Regions from separate parts of the Pseudomonas sp. NyZ480 genome, predicted to be linked through region 1. Evidence: predicted binding sites of a transcription regulator. Region 1 holds the regulator's gene; each other region holds the start of a gene.
What was found. The regulator FliA, encoded in region 1, starts transcription of late flagellar genes. The targets are predictions, from matches to a motif close to CTAAAGTTTNNNNNNNNNNNGCCGNTAA.
Positions count from the first base shown of each region.

Region 2: a site for FliA is predicted at 4,469-4,496, ahead of motA (flagellar motor stator protein MotA). Genes of this name have one in related genera too.
Region 3: a site for FliA is predicted at 3,358-3,385, ahead of P3R38_RS21395 (methyl-accepting chemotaxis protein). Genes of this name have one in related genera too.

Region 1 covers NZ_CP120626.1:3,786,934-3,794,404, forward strand. Annotated here, with positions in the region: gene P3R38_RS17335 (flagellar motor protein) at 1-599, opposite strand, end outside; gene P3R38_RS17340 (chemotaxis response regulator protein-glutamate methylesterase) at 599-1,732, opposite strand; gene P3R38_RS17345 (chemotaxis protein CheA) at 1,778-4,018, opposite strand; gene P3R38_RS17350 (protein phosphatase CheZ) at 4,031-4,819, opposite strand; gene P3R38_RS17355 (chemotaxis response regulator CheY) at 4,839-5,213, opposite strand; gene fliA (RNA polymerase sigma factor FliA) at 5,317-6,057, opposite strand; gene fleN (flagellar synthesis regulator FleN) at 6,054-6,887, opposite strand; gene flhF (flagellar biosynthesis protein FlhF) at 6,981-7,471, opposite strand, start outside.
Region 2 covers NZ_CP120626.1:576,706-584,176, forward strand. Annotated here, with positions in the region: gene serB (phosphoserine phosphatase SerB) at 1-456, shown strand, start outside; gene P3R38_RS02530 (hypothetical protein) at 714-1,115, shown strand; gene asd (archaetidylserine decarboxylase) at 1,168-2,031, opposite strand; gene P3R38_RS02540 (rhodanese-like domain-containing protein) at 2,041-2,850, opposite strand; gene P3R38_RS02545 (HDOD domain-containing protein) at 2,895-4,430, opposite strand; gene motA (flagellar motor stator protein MotA) at 4,561-5,412, shown strand; gene motB (flagellar motor protein MotB) at 5,416-6,438, shown strand; gene rsgA (small ribosomal subunit biogenesis GTPase RsgA) at 6,474-7,471, opposite strand, start outside.
Region 3 covers NZ_CP120626.1:4,664,512-4,671,982, forward strand. Annotated here, with positions in the region: partial or broken gene P3R38_RS21385 (arsenic transporter) at 1-1,264, opposite strand, end outside; gene P3R38_RS21390 (metalloregulator ArsR/SmtB family transcription factor) at 1,282-1,629, opposite strand; gene P3R38_RS21395 (methyl-accepting chemotaxis protein) at 1,702-3,324, opposite strand; gene P3R38_RS21400 (hypothetical protein) at 3,533-3,769, opposite strand; gene P3R38_RS21405 (hypothetical protein) at 4,589-7,063, opposite strand.

The sequences.
Region 1 (7,471 bases):
AGGATCAGGTTGGCGCTGGCCACACCGTAGATCGTCGCGACGAACGCGACCGCGATGCCATTGCCCAGCTGCGACGGGTCGGCCAAGTTGCCCATTACATGGATCAGGCCCATCACCGCACCGATGATACCGATGGTCGGCGCATAGCCACCCATGCTTTCGTAGACCTTGGCGGCCTGGATATCGCGGCTTTCCTGGGTCAGGAAGTCCACCTCCAGGATGCTGCGGATCGACTCGGGCTCGGCGCCATCCACCAACAGCTGCAACCCTTTGCGGGCATAAGGGTCCGGCTCGGCATCAGCCACGCCTTCCAGGCCCAGCAGGCCCTCCTTGCGCGCGGTCAGGCTCCAGTTCACCACACGGTCGATACCGCCAGGCAGGTCGACCCGAGGCGGGAAGAAAATCCAGCGCAGGATCTGCAGCGCCCGCTTGAATGCCGACAATGGCGACTGCAGCAACGCCGCCGCCAGGGTGCCGCCCAACACGATCAGCGCCGCCGGGCCGTTGAGCAGGGCACCAACATGGCCACCTTCGAGGAAGTTGCCGCCGACAATGGCGACGAAGGCCAGGATCAGGCCGATCAGGCTTAGAACATCCATCAGACGCAGGCCTCGACCAAGTGCTTGCCGATCTCATCCAGGCTGTACACCGCATCAGCCAGATTGGCCTTGACGATGGCCATTGGCATGCCATAGATCACGCAGCTGGCTTCATCCTGGGCCCACACCGTGCTGCCGCCCTGCTTGAGCAGGCGCGCCCCTTCGCGACCGTCGGCACCCATGCCGGTGAGCACCACGGAGAGCACCTTGTCGCCATAGGACTTGGCCGCCGAACCGAAGGTGATGTCCACGCAGGGCTTGTAGTTCAGACGCTCGTCGCCCGGCAGGATCTTCACCGTGCCACGTCCGTCGATCATCATCTGCTTGCCGCCTGGGGCCAGCAGAGCCAGGCCTGGGCGCAGCATGTCGCCGTCCTCGGCCTCTTTGACGCTGATCTTGCACAGCTTGTCCAGACGTTCGGCGAACGCCTTGGTGAAGGCGGCCGGCATGTGCTGGATCAGCACGATCGGTGCCGGGAAGCTGGCCGGTAGCTGGGTCAACACCCGCTGCAGCGCGACCGGTCCACCGGTGGAGGTGCCGATGGCGACCAGCTTGTAGGGCTTGCGCTTGGGGGCTGGCGAATGGGCAGCTGCGGGTGCCGTCGCGGCTGGACGGACTGGCGCAGCGGGACGTGCCGGCGTGGGGCTGGCAAGACTGCTGGTTGGCGCGTGGCCAATGGCTGCTGGGGCTGGCGCGGTGACCGGCACCTGACTTGCGTAGCTGCCAAGGCGGCGGTTGCTGCGCGAGATGGTATGGACCTTCTCGCAGAGCAGTTGCTTGACCTTTTCCGGATTGCGGGAAATGTCTTCGAAATTCTTCGGCAGGTAATCCACCGCGCCAGCATCCAGCGCGTCGAGGGTAACCCGGGCGCCTTCGTGGGTCAGCGAGGAGAACATCAACACCGGCGTCGGGCAACGCTGCATGATGTGCCGTACCGCGGTGATGCCATCCATCATGGGCATTTCATAGTCCATGGTGATGACATCGGGTTTGAGCGCCAGTGCCTGGTCGATCGCTTCCCTGCCGTTGGTCGCGGTACCGACGACCTGGATCGTCGGGTCCGCCGAAAGGATTTCCGAAACGCGGCGGCGGAAGAAACCGGAATCATCCACCACCAGGACCTTGACTGCCATAAACACTCCATTAGGTGGCGCAACCGCCAGGCGGCGCCACCGAAATCAATAACGCCGGGCGGCGTAACGCTTGAGCATGCTCGGAACGTCGAGAATCAGCGCAATGCGCCCGTCACCGGTGATGGTGGCACCGGACATGCCCGGTGTGCCCTGCAGCATCTTGCCCAGCGGCTTGATCACCACCTCTTCCTGGCCCACCAACTGGTCGACCACGAAGCCGATACGTTGAGTACCGACCGAAAGAATCACCACATGGCCTTCGCGCTGCTCCTCGTGCACCTGGTCCTGGACCAGCCAGCGCTTGAGGTAGAACAGCGGCAATGCCTTGTCGCGCACGATCACCACTTCCTGGCCGTCGACCACGTTGGTACGCGACAGGTCGAGGTGGAAGATCTCGTTGACGTTGACCAACGGGAAGGCGAACGCCTGGTTGCCCAGCATCACCATCAGGGTCGGCATGATCGCCAGGGTCAGCGGCACCTTGATGACGATCTTCGAGCCCTGGCCCTTGGCCGAGAAGATGTTGATCGAGCCGTTGAGCTGGGAAATCTTGGTCTTCACCACGTCCATGCCCACGCCACGGCCGGACACGTCGGAGATCTCGGTCTTGGTCGAGAAGCCTGGGGCGAAGATCAGGTTGTAGCAGTCCGACTCGCTCAGGCGATCGGCCGCGTCTTTGTCCATCAGGCCCTTTTCCACGGCCTTGGCACGCAGGATGCTCGGGTCCATGCCCTTGCCGTCATCGGAAATCGACAGCAGGATGTGGTCGCCTTCCTGCTCGGCGGACAACACCACCCGGCCGGTCCGGGCCTTGCCTGCGGCCTCGCGTTCGTCGGGCATTTCCACGCCGTGGTCGACGGCGTTGCGCACCAGGTGCACCAACGGATCGGCCAGGGCCTCGACCAGGTTCTTGTCCAGGTCGGTCTCTTCGCCGACCAGCTCCAGGTTGATCTCTTTCTTGAGCTGGCGAGCCAGGTCACGGACCAGGCGCGGGAAGCGGCCGAAGACTTTCTTGATCGGCTGCATGCGGGTTTTCATGACCGCGGTCTGCAAGTCGGCGGTGACCACGTCGAGGTTCGACACGGCCTTGGACATGGCTTCGTCGCCGCTATTGAGGCCCAGGCGCACCAAGCGGTTACGCACCAGTACCAGTTCGCCGACCATGTTCATGATCTCGTCCAGACGCGCCGTGTCGACCCGCACGGTGGTCTCCGCTTCGCTGGCCGCATGCTTGTCGGCGGCAGGCGCTGGGCTGCGGGCAGGGGCTGCAGGCTTGGCGGCCGCCGCAGGTGCAGCGACGGGCGCAGCAGCCGGGGCCGGCTTGGCTGCCGGCTGGCTCTCGGCCTTGGCCGCTACCGGCGCTGCGACAGCGGCAGGTGCCTCTGCGGCGACGCTTTCACCCGAGAACTTGCCTTTGCCGTGCAACTGATCGAGCAGCGCTTCGAACTCGTGTTCGCTGATCTCGTCACCGCTGGCAGTTGCCGATGCCGCTGGGGACTGGGCTGCGGGCGCGGCTGCCGAAGGCAAAGCGTCGGCCTGGAACGAGCCTTTGCCGTGCAACTGATCGAGCAGCGACTCGAATTCTTCGTCGGTGATTTCATCGCTCGCCGGTGCGCTGGCCGCCGCTTGCGGCTCGGCGGCGGCGAGCTCGGGCGAGAACTGGCCCTTGCCGTGCAACTGATCGAGCAACGATTCGAATTCGGCATCGGTGATTTCATCGCCACTGCCGGTCAGCGTTTCGCCCTGCAGCTGCTCGGAAGCGGCCTCGGCCTGGGCTTTCACGGCATCGAGCGAGTCGAGCAGTTGTTCGAATTCGGTGTCGGTGATATCGGCTTCGGCGACGGCCTGTTCGGCCACCGGCGCGGCTTCGACCACCGGCGCGGCGACCTCGGCCCCGGCCGGCTCGGCCAAGCGCGAGAGCGCCGCCAGCAGTTCAGACGTGGCTGGCGTGATCTCGCTGCGCTCGCGCACCTGGCCGAACATGCTGTTGACCGTGTCCAGGGCTTCCAGGACCACGTCCATCAGTTCCGCATCGACCCGGCGCTCACCTTTGCGCAGGATGTCGAACACGTTCTCCGCGATATGGCAGCACTCCACCAGCTCATTGAGCTGAAGGAAGCCGGCGCCCCCTTTTACAGTGTGAAAACCGCGAAAGATCGCATTGAGCAGGTCAGCATCGTCAGGCCGGCTTTCCAGCTCGACCAGTTGCTCGGACAGTTGCTCAAGAATTTCGCCGGCTTCTACCAGGAAATCCTGAAGGATTTCTTCATCGGCGCCGAAGCTCATTAAACGTGCTCCCTAAAAACCCAGACTGGACAGCAGATCATCGACATCGTCCTGACCGGACACGACGTCTTCACGCTTATCGGCATGAATCTGCGGACCTTCACCCCGGGTTGGATGTTTTTCTTGATCTTTTTCAGCGCGCAGCTGCTGGTGGTCATGTTCGATACCGGCAAAACGGTCGACCTGACTGGCCATCAGCACGAGCTTGAGCAGATTGCTTTCTACTTCGGTGACCAGTGCGGTTACCCGCTTGATCACCTGGCCGGTCAGGTCCTGATAGTCCTGAGCCAGCAAGATATCGTTGAGGTGGCCGGCGACCTTGCGGTTCCCGTCGGCGCTATGCGTCAGGAAACTGTCGACGCGCTTGACCAGCTCACGAAACTCCGGTGCTGCCACCTCGCGGCGCATGAACCGTTGCCAGTCAACGCTCAGGGCCTGGGCCTCGGCGGACAGCTCGTTGAGTACCGGCGTGCTCTGCTCCACCAGGTCCATGGTGCGGTTGGCCGCACCCTCGGTGAGTTTGACCACGTAGGACAGGCGCTCGGTGGCGTCGGTGATCTGCGAGACCTCCTCGGCCTGCGGCATGCGCGGGTCGATCTGGAAGCTGACGATCGCGCTGTGCAGCTCGCGGGTGAGCTTGCCGACTTCCTGATACAAGCCACGGTCGCGGGTCTGGTTCAGCTGATGGATCAGCTGCACCGCATCGCCGAAACGTCCCCGTTCCAGGCTCTCGACCAACTCCTCGGCATGTTTCTTCAGGGTCGATTCGAACTCGCCCAAAGACGTATGTGATGGTTCCATGGCGCCCCCCTTACGTGCCTCAGCCGTTAACGCGCTCGAAGATTTTCTCGATCTTTTCCTTGAGCACTTGGGCAGTGAAAGGCTTGACCACGTAGCCATTGACGCCGGCCTGGGCCGCTTCGATGATCTGGTCGCGCTTGGCTTCGGCGGTCACCATCAGCACCGGCATCCCCTTGAGGCGATCATGGGCGCGCACTTTGCGCAACAGGTCGATCCCGGACATGCCCGGCATGTTCCAGTCGGTCACCAGGAAATCGTAATGGCCACTTTCGAGCATCGGCAGCGCCGTGGTGCCGTCGTCGGCTTCATCGGTATTGGTGAAACCCAGATCACGCAACAGGTTCTTGATGATCCGCCGCATCGTCGAAAAGTCGTCAACGATGAGGATTTTCATGTCTTTGTTCAATTAGACCTCCAAGCAGTCTCAAACGCGCTCGGCCCCGAGCACGCATTCAATCAATTCGGTACAACGTGAAACGACTGCAACGACCCCAGGCTCAACGTGCCCGCCATTCCCCAAGACGACTGCGCAGGCGCGCCGCGCATTGGCTGTGCAGCTGGCTGACACGCGATTCGCTGACCCCAAGCACCTCACCGATTTCCTTGAGGTTCAGCTCTTCGTCGTAGTACAGCGCCAGCACCAGCCGCTCACGCTCCGGCAAGTTGGCGATCGCATCGGTCAGGGCAGCCTGGAAGCGTTCGTCCTCCAGATCGCGCGACGGCTCGATCTGGCCGCTGGCCCCATCCTCGTGCAACCCTTCGTGCTCGCCGTCCTGCAACAGGTCGTCGAAGCTGAACAGGCGACTGCCCAGGGTATCGTTCAAAATCCCGTAGTAATCATCGAGACTCAATTGAAGTTCGGCAGCAACTTCGTGATCTTTAGCGTCGCGACCTGTTCTGGCTTCAACAGACCGCATCGCGTCACTGACCATGCGCGTGTTTCGGTGCACGGAACGCGGCGCCCAATCGCCCTTGCGCACCTCGTCGAGCATCGCGCCACGGATTCGAATACCCGCATAGGTTTCGAAGCTTGCGCCCTTGCTGGCGTCGTATTTGTTGGCCACTTCCAGGAGGCCGATCATGCCGGCCTGGATCAGGTCCTCCACCTGGACATTGGCTGGCAGACGGGCCAGCAGGTGGTAGGCGATGCGTTTGACCAGTGGCGCATACCGCTCCACCAGTTCGTACTGGGCATCCTTGGACGCCCTGCTGTACATCTTGAAACCGCTCGCGTTCATAGGACCGGCCCTGCGCTGGTGGGCTGCACCAGACGCTCGACGAAGAATTCCAGGTGCCCGCGGGGGTTGGCCGGCAGCGGCCAGCTGTCGACCTTCTGCGCAATGGCCTTGAACGCCAGGGCGCACTTGGACCGCGGGAAGGCTTCATACACGGCGCGCTGTTTCTGAACTGCCTTGCGCACGCATTCGTCATACGGCACGGCGCCGACGTATTGTAGGGCGACGTCAAGGAAGCGATCGGTGACCTTGGTCAACTTGGCGAACAGATTGCGCCCTTCCTGCGGGCTCTGCGCCATGTTGGCCAGCACACGGAAACGGTTCATGCCGTAGTCACGGTTGAGCAGCTTGATCAGCGCGTAGGCGTCGGTGATCGAGGTCGGCTCGTCACACACCACCAGCAGCACTTCCTGGGCGGCGCGCACGAAGCTGACTACCGAGTCACCAATACCCGCAGCAGTGTCGATCACCAGCACGTCGAGGTTGTCGCCGATCTCGCTGAATGCCTGGATAAGCCCTGCATGCTGGGCAGGCGCCAGGTGCACCATGCTCTGCGTGCCTGAGGCCGCTGGCACGATCCGCACACCGCCTGGGCCTTGCAGCAGGACATCGCGCAGCTCGCAACGCCCCTCGATCACATCGGCCAGGGTGCGCTTGGGCGTCAGGCCCAGCAGTACGTCGACATTGGCAAGGCCCAGGTCGGCGTCCAGCAGCATGACCCGCCGACCAAGCTCAGCCAGCGCCAGGGACAGGTTCACTGAAACGTTAGTCTTGCCGACGCCACCTTTGCCACCGGTTACGGCGATCACCTGTACGGGATGCATGCTACCCATGTCTGTTGTTTACCTTGTCTCGCTTGGACCCAAACCCCACGGGAGGCAATTCTGCGGGCCCCTTGGTGTAGGTACTGTGCACACGCTGCATCATCAACCCGCTCGCCGAGGGTTGTGATAGAGATCAGCGAACATGTCGGCCATGGCCTCTTCGCTGGGCTCGTCCTGCAACTGCACACTGACCGCGCGGCTGACCAACTGGTGCGCGCGCGGCAGGTGCAGGTCGTCAGGAATGCGCGGGCCATCGGTAAGGTAGGCCACGGGCAGTTCATGACTGATGGCAAGGCTCAGCACATCACCGAGGCTGGCCGTTTCATCGAGTTTGGTCAGGATACAACCGGCCAGCCCGCAGCGCTTGTAGCTGTGGTAGGCGGCGGTCAGCACCTGCTTCTGGCTGGTGGTTGCCAATACCAGGTAGTTCTTGGCGGCAATGCCACGACCGGCCAGGGTTTCCAGTTGCATGCGCAGGGCCGGGTCGCTGGCTTGCAGGCCGGCGGTGTCGATCAACACCACGCGCTTGCGCAACAGCGGCTCCAGCGCCTGGGCCAGCGACTGGCCTGGATCGACGTAGGTCACCGGTACAT
Region 2 (7,471 bases), 2.2 Mb from region 1:
GACGAGATCGGCGCTTCCCTGCGTCTGACCGAGGGTGCCGAGAACCTGTTCGCCGAGCTCAAGCGCCTGGGTTACAAGACCGCGATCCTCTCGGGCGGCTTCTCCTACTTCGCCAAGCAGGTCCAGGCGCGCCTGGGCATCGACTATGTGTTCGCCAACGAACTGGAAGTGGTCGATGGCAAAGTGACCGGCGTGGCCGTGGAGCCGATCGTCGACGCCCAGCGCAAGGCCGACCTGCTGCAGCAACTGGCGAGCGAAGAGGGCCTGCAACTGGACCAGACCATCGCCGTGGGCGACGGTGCCAACGACTTGCCGATGCTCTCGCTGGCCGGCCTGGGCGTGGCCTTCCGGGCCAAACCACTGGTGCGTCAGTCGGCCAAACAGGCGATTTCCACCTTGGGCCTCGACGGCGTGCTGTATTTGCTGGGCATGCGCGACCGCGACGCGCGGGGTTGATCCCAGCCTCTGGTGCCCTGCACGGCACCGTGGGAGCGGCCTCGAGTCGCCAGAGGGCCGCCTGGCGGCCCTTTCCCGGCACAAGGCGGCGTCTGCGGGGCTGAGGGGCGTGGCAACTGGCTGCTACATCGCTGATTGCGAACTGTTCTAAGTCATCCTTTGATCACCATCTAGGCTTGGATCCGTACGGTTCACCCATCGACCGTGCTGGCCCGGGGGGAGTCCTCGTGGCTATCAACTTCAAGGAGATGAAGTTCATGTTCAAGTACGCAGTGGAGAATCAGTGGGGCGGTAACTCGGCACCTTGGCACCCGGGCGGAATCTGGGTAATCGGTGGCCGCGACAATCAGAAGGTGGTGTCGGTGGACGTCAAGTCGACCGATGGAGGTCAGACTCTGCAAGGTGTCATGACCTATGCCGGCGAGGGACCGATCGGCTTCCAGGGCAAGCGCATCGCGCAGAACCGCTACCAGGTGCAGAACCAGTGGGGTGGCAGCAGTGCCCCTTGGCATCCGGGCGGGGAGTGGGTGATCGGTGGGCGCGACAACCAGAGCGTCGTCGCCTTGAGCGTCAGGTCCGAGGATGGCGGGCTTACTCTCAACGGTACCAACACTTACAACAACGAGGGCCCGATCGGCTTCCGCAGCCTGCTCGGTTAGCCATTGCTGCCAAGAAGACGCCCCCGGCCTTGCGCCGGGGGCGTTGAAGCGATCAACCTTGTTGCGGCTGAGCCAGCAGCTGGCCCATGCGCACCGCCGAGCCAGCGCCCAGCGACTCGGCCCACTTCACTTGCTCTGGACCGAACAGCACGATGGCGGTCGAGCCCAGCTTGAAGCGACCCAGTTCGGCGCCTTTTTCCAGATGAATCGGCGCACGGCTGCCTTCGTCATAGCGGAACGTCTTCAGCTCACGCTTGGGGGGCGTGACCAGGCCTGCCCAAACGGTTTCGATCGAGGCGACGATCATCGCACCGACCAGCACCACGGCCATCGGGCCCCGCTCGGTATCGAACAGGCAGACCACACGCTCGTTGCGAGCGAACAGTTCGGGGACGTTCTCCGCGGTGGTCTGGTTGACCGAGAACAGGCGGCCCGGCACATAGACCATTTCGCGCAGGGTGCCGGCAAGCGGCATGTGCACGCGGTGGTAGTCCTTGGGCGACAGGTAGATGGTGGCGAATTCACCGCCCATGAAGGGCGCCGCCAGGGCAGGGTCGCCGCCCAGCAGCTCCAGCGCGCTGAAGCTGTGGCCCTTGGCCTGGAAGATCCGGCCGTGCTCGATCGGGCCCAGTTGGCTCACCGCACCGTCGGCCGGGCAAAGGATCGCGCCGGGGGTTTCGTCCAGCGGGCGCGCGCCTGGCTTGAGGGCGCGGGTGAAGAAGGCGTTGAAGTGCTCGTAGGCGGTGAGGTCTTCGACCAGTGCTTCGTTCATGTTCACCTGGTAGCGCTTGGCGAACCAGGCGGTAAAGGCATTCTTGAACCAGCGCGCGCGGCACTCGGCGATGCAGCCCGCCAGCCGCGACAGCAGATGATGCGGCAGCAGGTACTGGCTGATGATGAACAAACGGGATTTCATGCAGGTTCCTTAGACTTCTACAGGCGTGTCCGGGTGGTTGCCCCATTCGCTCCACGAACCGGCGTAAGCCTTGATGCGCGGGTAGCCAAGGGCTTTGGCCACCAGGTAGGTGAAACCGGAGCGGCGGTGGGTCTGGCAGTGGGTGATCACTTCCTTGTCCGGTGTGATGCCCAGGCTCTGGAGGACTTCGGCGATGTCCTTGCGGATGCGCAGGTGGTCGTTGAGGTCCATGCCTGCGGTCCACTCGAAGTTGATGGCCCCTGGAATGTGTCCGCCCTTGGCCGCCAGCACCTTCTCGCCAGAAAACTCTTGTGGGCCGCGGGCATCCCAGATCACCAGGTCGTCGGCACCCAGGCGGCTTTGCAGGTATTCGCGGGTGGCGGTGGGCTCCTGGTGCAGGTGCAGTCTTACCGATGTGCTGGCCGCGGCAGGCACGTCGGTGGACAGCTTGTCGGCCGGCCACGACTGGATACCGCCATTGAGGTAGTGGTAGGCCTTGTGACCAATCACATCCAGCAGCCAGATGAAGCGGCCGGCCCAGCCGCCCCCTTCATCGTCGTAGACCACATAGACGGCATCGTCGCGATGGCCGAGTTCGCCGAACAGCTTCTCCAGGTCAGTCAGGGCTGGCAGCAGGCCTGGCGCTGGCGGCTGGCCGAGCTGGGTGCGCTTGCCCTCGACGAAGCGTGCCCCGGGGATATGCCCGCTGACATAGCGGTTGGCGCTGCTCAGGTCGACCAGGATCAGTTGCGGCGAATTCAGGCGTGGCAACAGGTCCTCGGGTTCGATCACCAGGGGCAATCCGGAAAAGTCAGTCATCCACGTTCTCCAGTGTGGAAAGAGGGGCGATTGTAGCGCAAGGCTCAGGCGTTGCGGGTGGCAAACACCGCCAGAGCACGCTCGATGCATTGCGCGGTCTTGCCGAAAGCTTGCACGCTGACATCGGCCAGTGGCTTGCCGCCCTGGTCGGCCACGGCCAGCATCAGCACCTGGTCGTTGACCGCCAGCGAACGCAGCAACACATGCTCGCTGCGAAAGAACGCGCGCAGGGGGGGAGGCAGCAGTGCTGAGAACTGGGCATGGTTTTCGGGTGTCAGGCGCAGCTGGCCGGCCTTGCTGACCAGCTTCTGCAACAGCCTGTTCTGAGCAACCGGCAAGGCGATCGCCGCCGCCTCCTTGGGCAGCCCGGCGGCTTGCTGGACGCGCAGCAGGTCGCTGGCCTTGTCCAGGGTCAACAGCAGGATGCGCTGCATGCCGCATGCCTGCAAGGCTTGGCGCGCCTGGTTGGACAAGTGCACGGCGTTGGTGAATGGGCTGGGTTGCGCGAGCATCTGCTCGCACAGCTTGCGCCAGGCGCCCAGGTCCTCGCGGGTAGGGGGCGGTGGTGCCAGCATGTCAGGGTGCGGGCGGCGCTGATGCCATGGCCAGATAAGGGCTTCGGCAGGGTGGAACAGGGCATGCCTGGCGTGGCGGCGGGCGCTGGCGGCCGCCTGTTGGTGAACCTGTTGCTGCACGTCTTCCAGCGAAGTCTGCAGGTAGAGCGCGGTCAGTAACTGCCAGCGCAGTAGGTGCGGATTGTCCCAGCCGACCTGGGCCGCCAGCGCGAGGTTGTTGGCCAGCAGCACGGTGTTGGCCGGTTGATTGAACCAGCGGCTCAGGGCGGGCGCTTCGTCCAGGCGATGCTGCTGGCTCAGCAGGTCCTGATCGCGGGCGATGCTCAGGATCTGGCTCAGTTGCTCACGTTCTTCCAGCAGCAGGCGATAGCCTTGTGTCACCCATTGCGACAGGCGCCAGTGCTCGGCCACGGCTTGGCACAGCGCCAGGATGCGCACGCCAAACAGTTCGGACTCGACCTCTGCGGCCTCTTCGCCTTTGTGGATAACACGCAGCTCCCAGGCATCGAGCAGCTTCGGGTAGGCCAAGGCCATGGGCCACAAGGGCGACAGGAACAGCAGGCTGCCCCAGTGGATCTCTTGCCACAGCCGCGCCAGGCGGCTGGCGAACAGGCCGTTGGCCTGCTGCGAGGCGTGCTGGCTGATCAGCAGGAATTGGCGCAGCACGGGCGGGATATCGTCATCGGGCAGCGCGGGCAGGCGCATCAGCAGTTCCCGGGTACGCCCCAGGCCCAGGCGATTGAGGGCGATTTCCAGGCTTTCGGCCGGTTCCGCCAGGCTGGCGTTGGCCGGGTGATTGGCCTCGCGCATCACTGACAGCACCAGGGCCGGGCTGTCCTGCATCAGTTCGGCAATGTCGCGCAGGGAGCGGCGGCTGTCGTTGATCGCCGATAATACTGTGTCATGGCTCTGCTTCGGCACCGGCAATCGGACACTGTCCAGCAGTTTGATCCACGCGTCTAATGTACGCGGAGCCTGAGTAGGTACCTTAGTTTCAATTGGCATTTTGACATCAGTCCGAACTGGCTTTTCGCATTGAGTGGCTATAGTCTGGCGCAGTTCTGCCGATAAGTAGAAGAAGAGTTTTAAGGCTCCCGTCCCTCATCCTGACCACGACTGCAAGTGCTTTGAACCTATGGCTAAAATTATCGGCATCATCGTCGTATTCGCGAGCGTGCTCGGCGGGTACGTGCTTTCCCACGGCAAGATCGCGGCACTGATCCAGCCGTTCGAAGTGCTGATCATCGGTGGGGCGGCCTTCGGCGCCTTCATGCAGGCCAACCCTGGTTACATGACCATGCATGTAATCAAGAAGTCGCTGAAGATGTTTGGCTCGCGTTTTACCCATACCTTCTACTTGGAGGTGCTGGGCCTGGTGTACGAAATCCTCAACAAGAGCCGTCGCGAAGGCATGATGGCCATCGAGAGCGATATCGAGGATGCAGCGGCCAGCCCGATCTTCGCAAAATACCCCGCAGTGCTTGGCGATGAGCGCATGACCGCGTTCATCTGCGACTACTTGCGCATCATGTCCACCGGCAACATGGCGCCCCACGAGCTGGAAGGGCTGTTCGACATGGAGCTGCTGAGCATGAAGGAAGAGCTCGAGCACCCATCCCATGCGGTCAACGGCATCGCCGACGGCATGCCCGGTTTCGGTATCGTCGCGGCGGTACTGGGTATCGTGGTGACCATGGCTTCGCTGGGTGATGGCGACCAGAAATCGATCGGTCTGCACGTGGGTGCGGCGCTGGTCGGTACCTTCTTCGGTATTCTGGCGGCCTATGGTTTCTTCGGTCCACTGGCCAAGTGCCTGGAGCACGATGCCAAGGAAGAACTCAACCTCTACGAGGCGATCAAGGCCTCGCTGGTGGCCTCGGCCTCTGGTATGCCGCCTTCGCTGGCCGTCGAGTTCGGTCGCAAGGTGCTGTATCCGAAGCATCGTCCGAGCTTTGCCGAATTGGAACAAGCGGTTCGCGGTCGCTGAGTCATGGAAAACAACCAGCCGATAATCATCAAGCGCGTCAAGCGCTACGGCGGCGGTCACCATGGCGGCGCCTGGAAGATCGCCTTCGCCGACTTCGCCACGGCGATGATGGCGTTCTTCCTGGTGTTGTGGTTGCTGTCTACCGCCACGCCCGAGCAGAAACTCGCCATCGCCGGTTATTTCAAGGACCCGATCGGATTCACCGAAAGCGGCACACCCTTCATCATCGACTTGGGTGGTTCGCCGCAGTTGGCTCCGGAAAAGACCATCAACCCGGAGCAAAAATCCGAGCCTACGCCTGATACCAGCATTCAGCTGAACGAAGACCAGGTGCAAACCATGGCCGAGCAGGTGGAGCGCGAGCGCCTCGAACTGCTGCTGCAGGAGTTGCAGAACAAAGTCGAGGAGAACCCGCAGCTGCAGAAGTTCAAGGACCAGATTCTCTTCGAGATCACCCAGGACGGCTTGCGTATCCAGATCATGGACGCCGAGAACCGCCCGATGTTCGACCTGGGCAGCGCACGCCTGCAGCCGTACTTCGAAGATATCCTGCTGGCCATGGCTGACACCATCAAGGCGGTGCCTAACAAGATCAGCATCAGCGGTCACACCGATGCCAAGCCTTATGCCGGTACCGGCGAGTTCGGCAACTGGGAGCTTTCGGCCAACCGAGCCAATGCGGCGCGCCGTGCACTTGTCGCAGGCGGCTACCCGGATGAGCAGGTGGCGCGGGTAGTAGGCTATGCCTCATCGTCGCTGTTCGATCGCAAGAACCCGTTCAACCCGGTCAACCGGCGTATCGACATCATCGTGCTGACGAAAAAGGCCCAGCGCACCATCGAGGGTGAGCAAGGTACACCGGAGACGCCGCCTGCCGAGACGCCCGCGCCCGCAGCGCCTGGAGCACCCGGAGCATCGGCGGCGCCGGCGCCGACCGAGGCACCGATGCAGCCGCGTGAGCTACGGCAGAAGCTGAACATCTTCGAAGACGGTGTGTTGAAGATGGACGAGGCCAAGGACCAGTAGCCGGTCAGGGCCGCTTTGCGGCCCATTGCCGAGGCTCAGTAACTGTCTTCGGGCAAACTGGCGATGATCGAGCGGTAGCTGTTCATCCGCTGCTGCTTGATGCGCCCATCCTCCAGCGCCTTGAGCAGTGCGCAACCCGGCTCGCGATCATGCTTGCAGTCGCGGAAGCGGCACGTCCCGAACAGGTCGCGAAACTCGATGAATCCATCCTCGACATCGTTGCGGCTGACGTGACCCAGGCCGAACTCACGGATCCCCGGTGAGTCGATCAGGTCGCCGCCGTTGGGGAAGTGGTACAGCCGTGCGGTAGTGGTGGTGTGGGTGCCTTGGCCCGACCACTCCGACAGATCGCCGACGCGGGTGCTGGCCTCGGGCAGCAGGCTGTTGACCAGCGAAGACTTGCCAACCCCGGATTGACCGACGAACACGCTGATGTGCTCGTTCAGCATCTGCTGCAGGCGTTGCATGCCATCGCCGTGATGCGCCGAAACCTCAAGCAGCGGGTAGCCCAGGTCGCGGTAGACCTCGAGCAGGGCATGCAGCGCCGGGCCGTTCTCTTCGTTGATGAGGTCGGCCTTGTTCAGCAGCAGCAGCGGGCGAATACCGGCGTGCTCGGCGGCCACCAGGTAGCGGTCGATCAGGTTGGGGTGCGGTTCGGGCGCCGGGGCGAAGACGATCACGATCAAGTCGACGTTGGCCGCCACCGGTTTGAGCTGGCCATGGTTGTTCGGTCGGCACAGCTCGGTACTGCGGGGCATCTGCGCGACGATCACGCCGATGCCTTGGTTGCCTGCACGCCAGACTACGCGGTCGCCGGTCACCAGCGCTGGCAGGTTGGCCCGCAGGTGGCAGCGAAACACCTGGCCGGCAACCTCGCCGTCCTGGGCCTCGACCTCGACTTGTACGCCGAAGTGGGCGATCACCAGGCCCAATTGCTCCGGCCCCAGGTCGCCGCCCTCCAGCTCCTGCAGGACATGCTGCTCGCGTTTGGCGGCGCGAGCGGCGCGCTCGTTCTGGATTTTTTCGATGCGCC
Region 3 (7,471 bases), 880 kb from region 1:
GCCAGGGCCGACAGGGTGATCAACAGCACCGGCACCGTCAGCAGGATGCCGACCTTGAAGTAGTAACCCCAGGTGATGCGCATACCCTTGCGCTCCAGTACATGCAGCCACAGCAGCGTGGCCAGGCTGCCGATGGGGGTGATTTTCGGGCCCAGGTCACAGCCGATGACGTTGGCGTAGATCATCGCCTCGCGCACCAGCCCCTCCACCCCGCTGGCATGGATCGACAGCGCGCCGACCAGCACGCTGGGCATGTTGTTCATCACCGACGACAGCAAGGCCGAGAGCAAACCCGTACCGATGGCCGCACTCCACAGCCCCTGCCCGGACAGCCGTTCGAGCAGCATGCTGAGAAAGTCGGTGAGGCCGGCGTTCTTGAGCCCATACACCACCAGGTACATGCCCAGGGAGAAAATCACCACCTGCCAGGGCGCCTCGCGCAGCACACGGCGGGTGGAAATTCGGTGACCACGGGCAGCCACCGCGAACAGAATCGCCGCACACACCGCCGCCACCGCACTGACCGGCACGCCCAAGGGTTCCAGCACGAACAGGCCCGCCAACAGCACCAGCAGCATCCAGCCACCGACGATGAAGGTGGCACGGTCATGGATAGCGGCCTTCGGCGCTTTGAGCGCCGCCAGCGAATACTGCACCGGCAGGTCGCGGCGGAAGAACAGGAACAGCACCAGCAGCGTGGCGGCCACGCTGGCCAGGTTCACCGGCACCATCACCGACGCATATTCGGCAAAGCCCAGCCCGAAGTAGTCCGCCGAAACGATGTTGACCAGGTTGGACACCACCAGCGGCAAGCTCGCCGTGTCGGCGATGAAGCCCGCGGCCATGACGAAGGCCAGGGTCGCAGCCGGCGAAAAACGCAGGGCCAGCAGCATCGACATGACGATGGGCGTAAGAATCAGCGCCGCACCATCGTTGGCGAACAACGCCGACACCGCCGCCCCCAGCAGCACGATGAAGGCGAACAACCGGCGCCCATCGCCACCGGCCCAGCGCGCCACATGCAGCGCCGCCCACTCGAAGAAACCGGCCTCATCCAGCAGCAGGCTGATGACGATGATCGCGATGAACGTCGCCGTGGCGTTCCACACAATGGCCCAGACCGCAGGAATGTCGTGCAGCGATACCGCGCCGACCGCCAGGGCGATGATCGCCCCCAGGCCGCGCTCCAGCCTACGCCGAGGCCTCTGGGCTGCCAGATGACCAAAATGAGGGTGAAGATGAAGACAGCAGCAGCAACCAGCATGGGAGCGACCTCGAAGTTCAGCAGCAAGCGCTGGCGCGCACGGGGCGGTCATTCATGTTCTGCAGGCGCGAGGTGTTGTCCTGCAGCCACGCGGCGTTGGCCTTGAGCGTAACCTGCAGCATCTCGTGCACCCAGGCGGGCAGTTGCGGGTTGAGGCGGTAATACACCCACTGGCCCTGGCGACGATCCAGCAACAGACCACTGCTGCGCAGTTGCGCCAGGTGGCGGCTGATCTTGGGTTGGCTGTCGCGCAAGGCGCACATCAGCTCGCAGACGCACAGCTCGCCGAGGCTGGCGATCAGCAAGGTGGCGCGGGCGCGGGTCTCATCGGACAGGCTTTTGAAAACCTCGGTGGGCGCGATCATGGGGGCTGCCTTTTACATATGGATAATCGAATATACGGATTTCCATATGCAAAGCACAACCCCCAAGGGCTATCAGAAGCGGAAGCGCTTCATCATGTCGTTCAAGCCAATCGACAGGCTGGCCAGCTCCTGGCTGGCGCTGCTGATCTGACTGGCGCCGTCGGAGGTTTGCAGCGACAGGTCACGGATGTTCAGCAGATTGCGATCGATCTCGCGCGCGACCTGCACCTGCTCTTCAGTGGCGCTGGCCACCACCAGGTTGCGCTCATGGATGGTGCTTGCGCCCGAGGTGATCTCATCCAGGGCCTGCCCGGCCAGCTCGGCCACTTCCAGGGTTTCGCGCACCTGCTGGCTGTTGCTCTGCATCGAGGTCACCACACGGGCGGTGCCATTGCGGATGGCGTTGACCATTTCTTCGATTTCCAGCGTCGAGCTTTGGGTACGCGCCGCCAGCGCCCGCACTTCGTCAGCCACCACCGCGAAACCACGCCCGGCCTCGCCCGCCCGCGCCGCCTCGATGGCAGCGTTGAGCGCCAGCAGGTTGGTTTGCCCGGCAATGGCCCCGATCACGTCCAGCACCTTGCCCACCTCCTGGGACTGTTCGGACAGCTCGCCGATCTGGCGGCAGGCCTCGCCGACATTTTCGTTCATCTTGTCGATCGAACTGATGACCTGCCCTACCCGCTCGCGGCCCAGGCGCGCGGCGTCTTCGGACTGGCGCGACACCTCGGAGGTGCTGACGGTGTTGTGCGCGACCTCCTCCGCCGCGGCGCTCATCTCGGTCACCGCCGTGGCCGCCAGCTGGATCTCGTCGCTTTGGCGATTGAGGTCGCTGGACGTCTGCCGGGTGATGGCCGACATCTGCTCACTGGCCGCCGCCAGTTGCTGGGACGAGTCGGCGATCAGACGCAGGGCATCCTTGAGGCTGTCCTGCATCGCCGCCAGCGCCGTCATCAATTGCGTCGCTTCGTCACGGCCATCGGTGCGCACCACCCGGGCCAGGTTGCCACCGGCGATGCCCTGGGCCACGTCGATGGCCTCGCGCAGCGGGCTGACGATGCTGCGGGTCAGCAGCCAGGCCAGGCCAACCGTGAGCACCACCACCAACCCCAGAATCGAGTAGGTGAGGTACAGCGCGCGCTGGTATTCGGCGCTGGCATCGGCGGTGTAGCGCGCAGCGACATCGCGGCTGGATTTCACCAGCGTGTCGTAGAGCTCGCCGATACGGTTGGAAATGTCCTGCATCTCACCGCTGAGCATGGCCTGCATCTGCGGTACCTGGTTCTGGTCGGACAGCAGTTTGTACTGGTCGATGAGCACACGGTACTTGCCGATCAGTTGCTGCATTTCCACGAAAGCAGGTTGCGCCGAGGGCGGCGCCACGGCGCCGAAGTCCTTCATCCCGGCGTCCAGCAGCCCCTTCAACTCCTCCAGCCGCGCCAGCGTCGGCGCCAACTGCGCCGGGGCACGGGCCAGGGTCATGCGCATGGTGATGACCCGCAGGCCCAGCATGTGGCTGCGGATCTCGCCCAGGTAGCGCGTGCCGGCGTTGGTGACCTGCTCGGTGTACACCACCGCTTCGCGCATGGAAGAGATTTTGTTGATGGAGAACAGGCCCAGGAAGACCACCAACACGGCGATCAGGCTGAAACTCAGGTAGGAGCGAGTGGCGATGTTGAGACTGCGTACGGACATGGCAGGTTACCGGAGGCTGGTGGACTGCTCGTACGATCGGCAGGAAGCGCGCAGTGTTTACCTCGGGTTGGTGGGCTTTGTGCGGTGATCGAACACAATTATCGGGCGGGGGCGCTGGTGGGGTGAGGCGGCGCGCAATGGGGCTTGGGCACATGCTGGCTTCGGTCGGTGTCGCCTGGGTTTGGCCGAGCCAGCATGGTGGTGGTTTTTACTCGGTTGGAGGGTGTGTGCCGGTGTCGCTCTGCTGGAGGACTTTTCCGCATTGCTCACTGGCCAGGCGGCTGATGATCCGGATGGCCTGGTGGATGCCAGCGGTGTTGCGGAAACTCAGGCGTGGGTTGTGTTCGCATTCCAGCATTTCGTCGTGCTGGACCAGCGCTTCGCCGAGGAGTTCGAGGGTCCAGGCGTAGCTTTGCAGGTTGGAGAGGCGTTCTTGGTCAGTCATGGGGCACCTGCTTGGGTGCGGGGGTGGTTTGGGTGTGGATGGGGTAGAAGGTTGGAGGGGTGTGGGCCGGTTTGGGGCGGCGGCGGAGAGCGGATGCGAGGATCCTTATCGGATTTTTGGTGGGCATGCATGAGACTCCAAGTTTTGGTTGGAGCTACCACGATCCTTCCTACGGGATTGGGTGGCAGCTGTGTATGGGGTAGGAATACCGGGGAACTTGGGAAACCCGGCCAGGCCGAAGCCTGCCCACACACAGCCGCCATTACAGAGCACGGCAGGCACAAAAAAAGCGCCAGCTGTGGTGCAGGGGGCGCCTAGTGCGTGCGCCAAGTTTACCAACGGGTTCCTACGCCCGGTCACGGAATTTGCCGCGACTTAGGAAATTTATCCTTGCGGCTTGGATGGGACAAGGTTTAAAGCTGTAGGAAACGTCTCTGATTTTTAGAGGAAAGGCGTCGATAGTGCTGGATTGTGCGGAAAATGGTGATTTTGTCGTTTGGCGGTGGGGCCGAAGGCGAGCAAATCTGTAATGGACTAACTGTGGCGGAGACAGGAATCGTATCGATACCTAACCATATGATTTTTAACAATACTTTCAACAAAACCCCTCCCCGCTACCTCTAAAATTACCTCAAGGCGCCTCCTCGATAGGTCTGTAACCAAGATGGGACGGAGGGCATAAAGCATCAGTGGGATTACTCCATGCCTGCGGCAAACAGCGCAACGGCGGCCAGTGAACAGCTACAGTTTGCCTCTGCCGCTCACCATCAGTGCCCCCTTTCGTCAACAAAGTGCATTTGTTGCCCGCCGACAGCGGGGCTAGTCCTCATCGTCGAATACATTCGTCCGCCCAGGGTAGTAGTCAACTGTCAGTGATTCAGTCACCTCTACCACAGCCATGGTGTGCCTAAACCGCGAGGAGCGATCGCCGAATCCAGGCTCAAACTGACGAAGTACTATCAAGATGAGCAAGTGCGCGCTGTTCGCGGTTAGGTACTTTTGGACCAAGTCCGACCGGCAACGTAGTTGAGTACCACTGGACCGGTTTTCTTCGTAACGGTCGGCTTGCTGGCTCCAAGTTTCAGAATGCACAACGACAGCACCAGACGGATCAACCCACCGACGTCCGAGGGCGTCTGCCATCGCGATGTGCGCGAAAGCATTTACATGGCTGGCAAGTCTCAACCGCAAAGCTGCCTGGGCTACGCCCAATGAATCGGATGCATCTAGCCCCTCATCGAGCTCAGCATCGACGACCCAAGGCATGAAGGGCAGATGCGATTGCGCGGCCTCAGAATCCGCATCCTCATACTCGTCCAACCGAGGAATATAGGCTTGGAACGGCTCTTGGCGGGCGAGATCAGATGCGACCAGAGTGCTTTCCTTGGCCGAGACCAAAGCAGATCGGATGTGGACGTCGACTCCGTCGATAGACTTCCACTCGCCATCAACGACTAACCAATCGCCCAGCTCGCCGCTGATCCCCAGTAGAGATTGCAGCGTGCTCGGCGCTCCAGTTAGGCCAACTGTACCCTCGTTAACTTCCCGTAGATTGATGCGGGTGGCCAGAGGTCTCCGATCCGTGACGTCGGCCAACCAAAGCCCATCTTTACGAGTCAACATTCGCCGATTCAACCACTCCTCCCACGGGTCACCCTCGTCATAGGGGCCCTGAACCACTGGGAGTTTGGAGAGAAACTCACCGGCTACCGCATGTAAGGCATGCCAACACAACTGCTCACCATAGGTATGATGATCAGGGGAGAAACCGCGATGACCTCCACGGCGGTACACAGCGCGCCCGCCCTGATCCGACATATGAGTGATTTCAGAATCATGCTGTCTTACCCATTGGTTTATTGCATCCCCTGTGGACCAATATGCTTGGCCGAAGACCTCACCTAGCTGGCTGACTTCATACTTTCCAAAGTCATAATCAAGATGTAATGACTTCAATGGCTTCGACACGCCCTCGGGCCTACCTTTGTAAAACGAGCCACCAAGATGCTTGCTCGACTTAGCCATTGGATAGGTCGAGTGATTCACACGTTCAAGCTCGGTTACTACCTCTTGCTCCAACGTGAGGTGACCACCGCGGCTGCACGTGAGCAGTGCTTGCGCCGAGAAATGCTTGAAAAGCACATGAGGGTTTGTTGCATCCAGGGCAATTCGCTTGATAAGGGTCTGGTGTTTACAGACCGCTGCTGGATTATCAACGGCAATTCGCGCCAATGCGATCAGGAGCCAAAGCTTCGCATGAAGATGGAAGAACGGCATTTCCGCAGCTTGAAAACACCCCGCATCGGTCGCGTCAATCTTCATCACAACCTTGTCCAAAATATCTGCCCGGCCAAGTCGTACAGCAACCCTGAGGCTATGCGCGGCCATCCAACGTCTCTCAGCCTGAGGCGCACCAAGCGCGAACCAGAAAAGACCGGCAGCCGCCTCCGCTTGATCACCGGGCGGGTAGAGATTGGATTGCCACGGGCCGTCCACTACCGAAGACGCCAACTTGGCTGCTCCAGCGTTTAATAACCGATGGATGGCCGCTTGACCGACACCCTCTGCAGCCGACGCATTAACGGTAGTCCCCAGGCTCAACCAAACGGATGCCGGCACATCGAAATTGGGCCGGGAAAACTCCTTGATCAATGCCAAGGTGAGCGTGTGACGGTCCACGCCTGAAACCGCCGAAAGCTCATTGATGTCCGAGGTGTTTAGATAACCAAATGAAACAAACTCATCCGCGCACTGCCGGATAATGATTTCGGCGCAGTCGTATAGCGTGCTGGCAAGAGCATTGGATGCTTGCGACCAAGCACTTTTGCAGGAACTCAGAACGCGAAGCTTCTCATGGAGCTTCAGTTGCTCCTGACGAGCAATCATGGTGACGTATTGTGACCACTTGCCATAGGGAATTTTCGCCTGAACTTGCTCGAAAAAGTCGCGTTGCGCCCCCCATCCCCAACCATTTAGCTCATGGAGTTTCTCTAGAGCATCTGCAAGGGAGAGCTCTTCCACAGGGTCTGTTTCGAGGACAAGTGACGCAAGCAACGATTCGGCAGCAACTTGCTCTTGATGGCGTCGCTCGACATCGGCGAGAAGGGGTGAACCTCTCCAGTTATTCAGGTCGTTGTATTCGCGTGTAGAGACTTCAATCCGCTCAGCCAGTGAGGTCAAGTACTCGTACTCGCCGGACATCTCATCGAAGGCGGACTTTGCCAGGCCTGCCAAGGCACGAGGTACCGCGGCGCCAAATCCGTGAGGATTGTTTTGCTGGTACTGGGTGATCAACTCCTCTGTGACCCCCTCCAGCCGCCCCACTTGCCGACGCTCTGCCGTGAAGTTCCTGGCACACCAACTGGATCACTGGTTAACAATCACCCGTGCATTTGCCGCCTGCTTCGGTCACCCGCTTGAAAGTGGGCTTTGCTTGACTCCCCTACTCGACCTCTGGCCAGAGCTGCTCCGCTGCAACGACTACCAATCCGGTGGCACTGATGCTCAACGACAACGACTATTGGTGGCCGACCGGCTTCTGACGTTGGCGTTCGAAGCAGCACCTTCTCTAGAGCACGCTGAGGTTGTCAACTACCTGGAGGCAGTACAAGCCCGGGGAGTTTCCGATATTCCGCATCTGATCAGCATCGTTAGTGTGCTGGCCGTCCGGCCCGAGTTTCAAGCTCTGGCCGGGGCTACAGC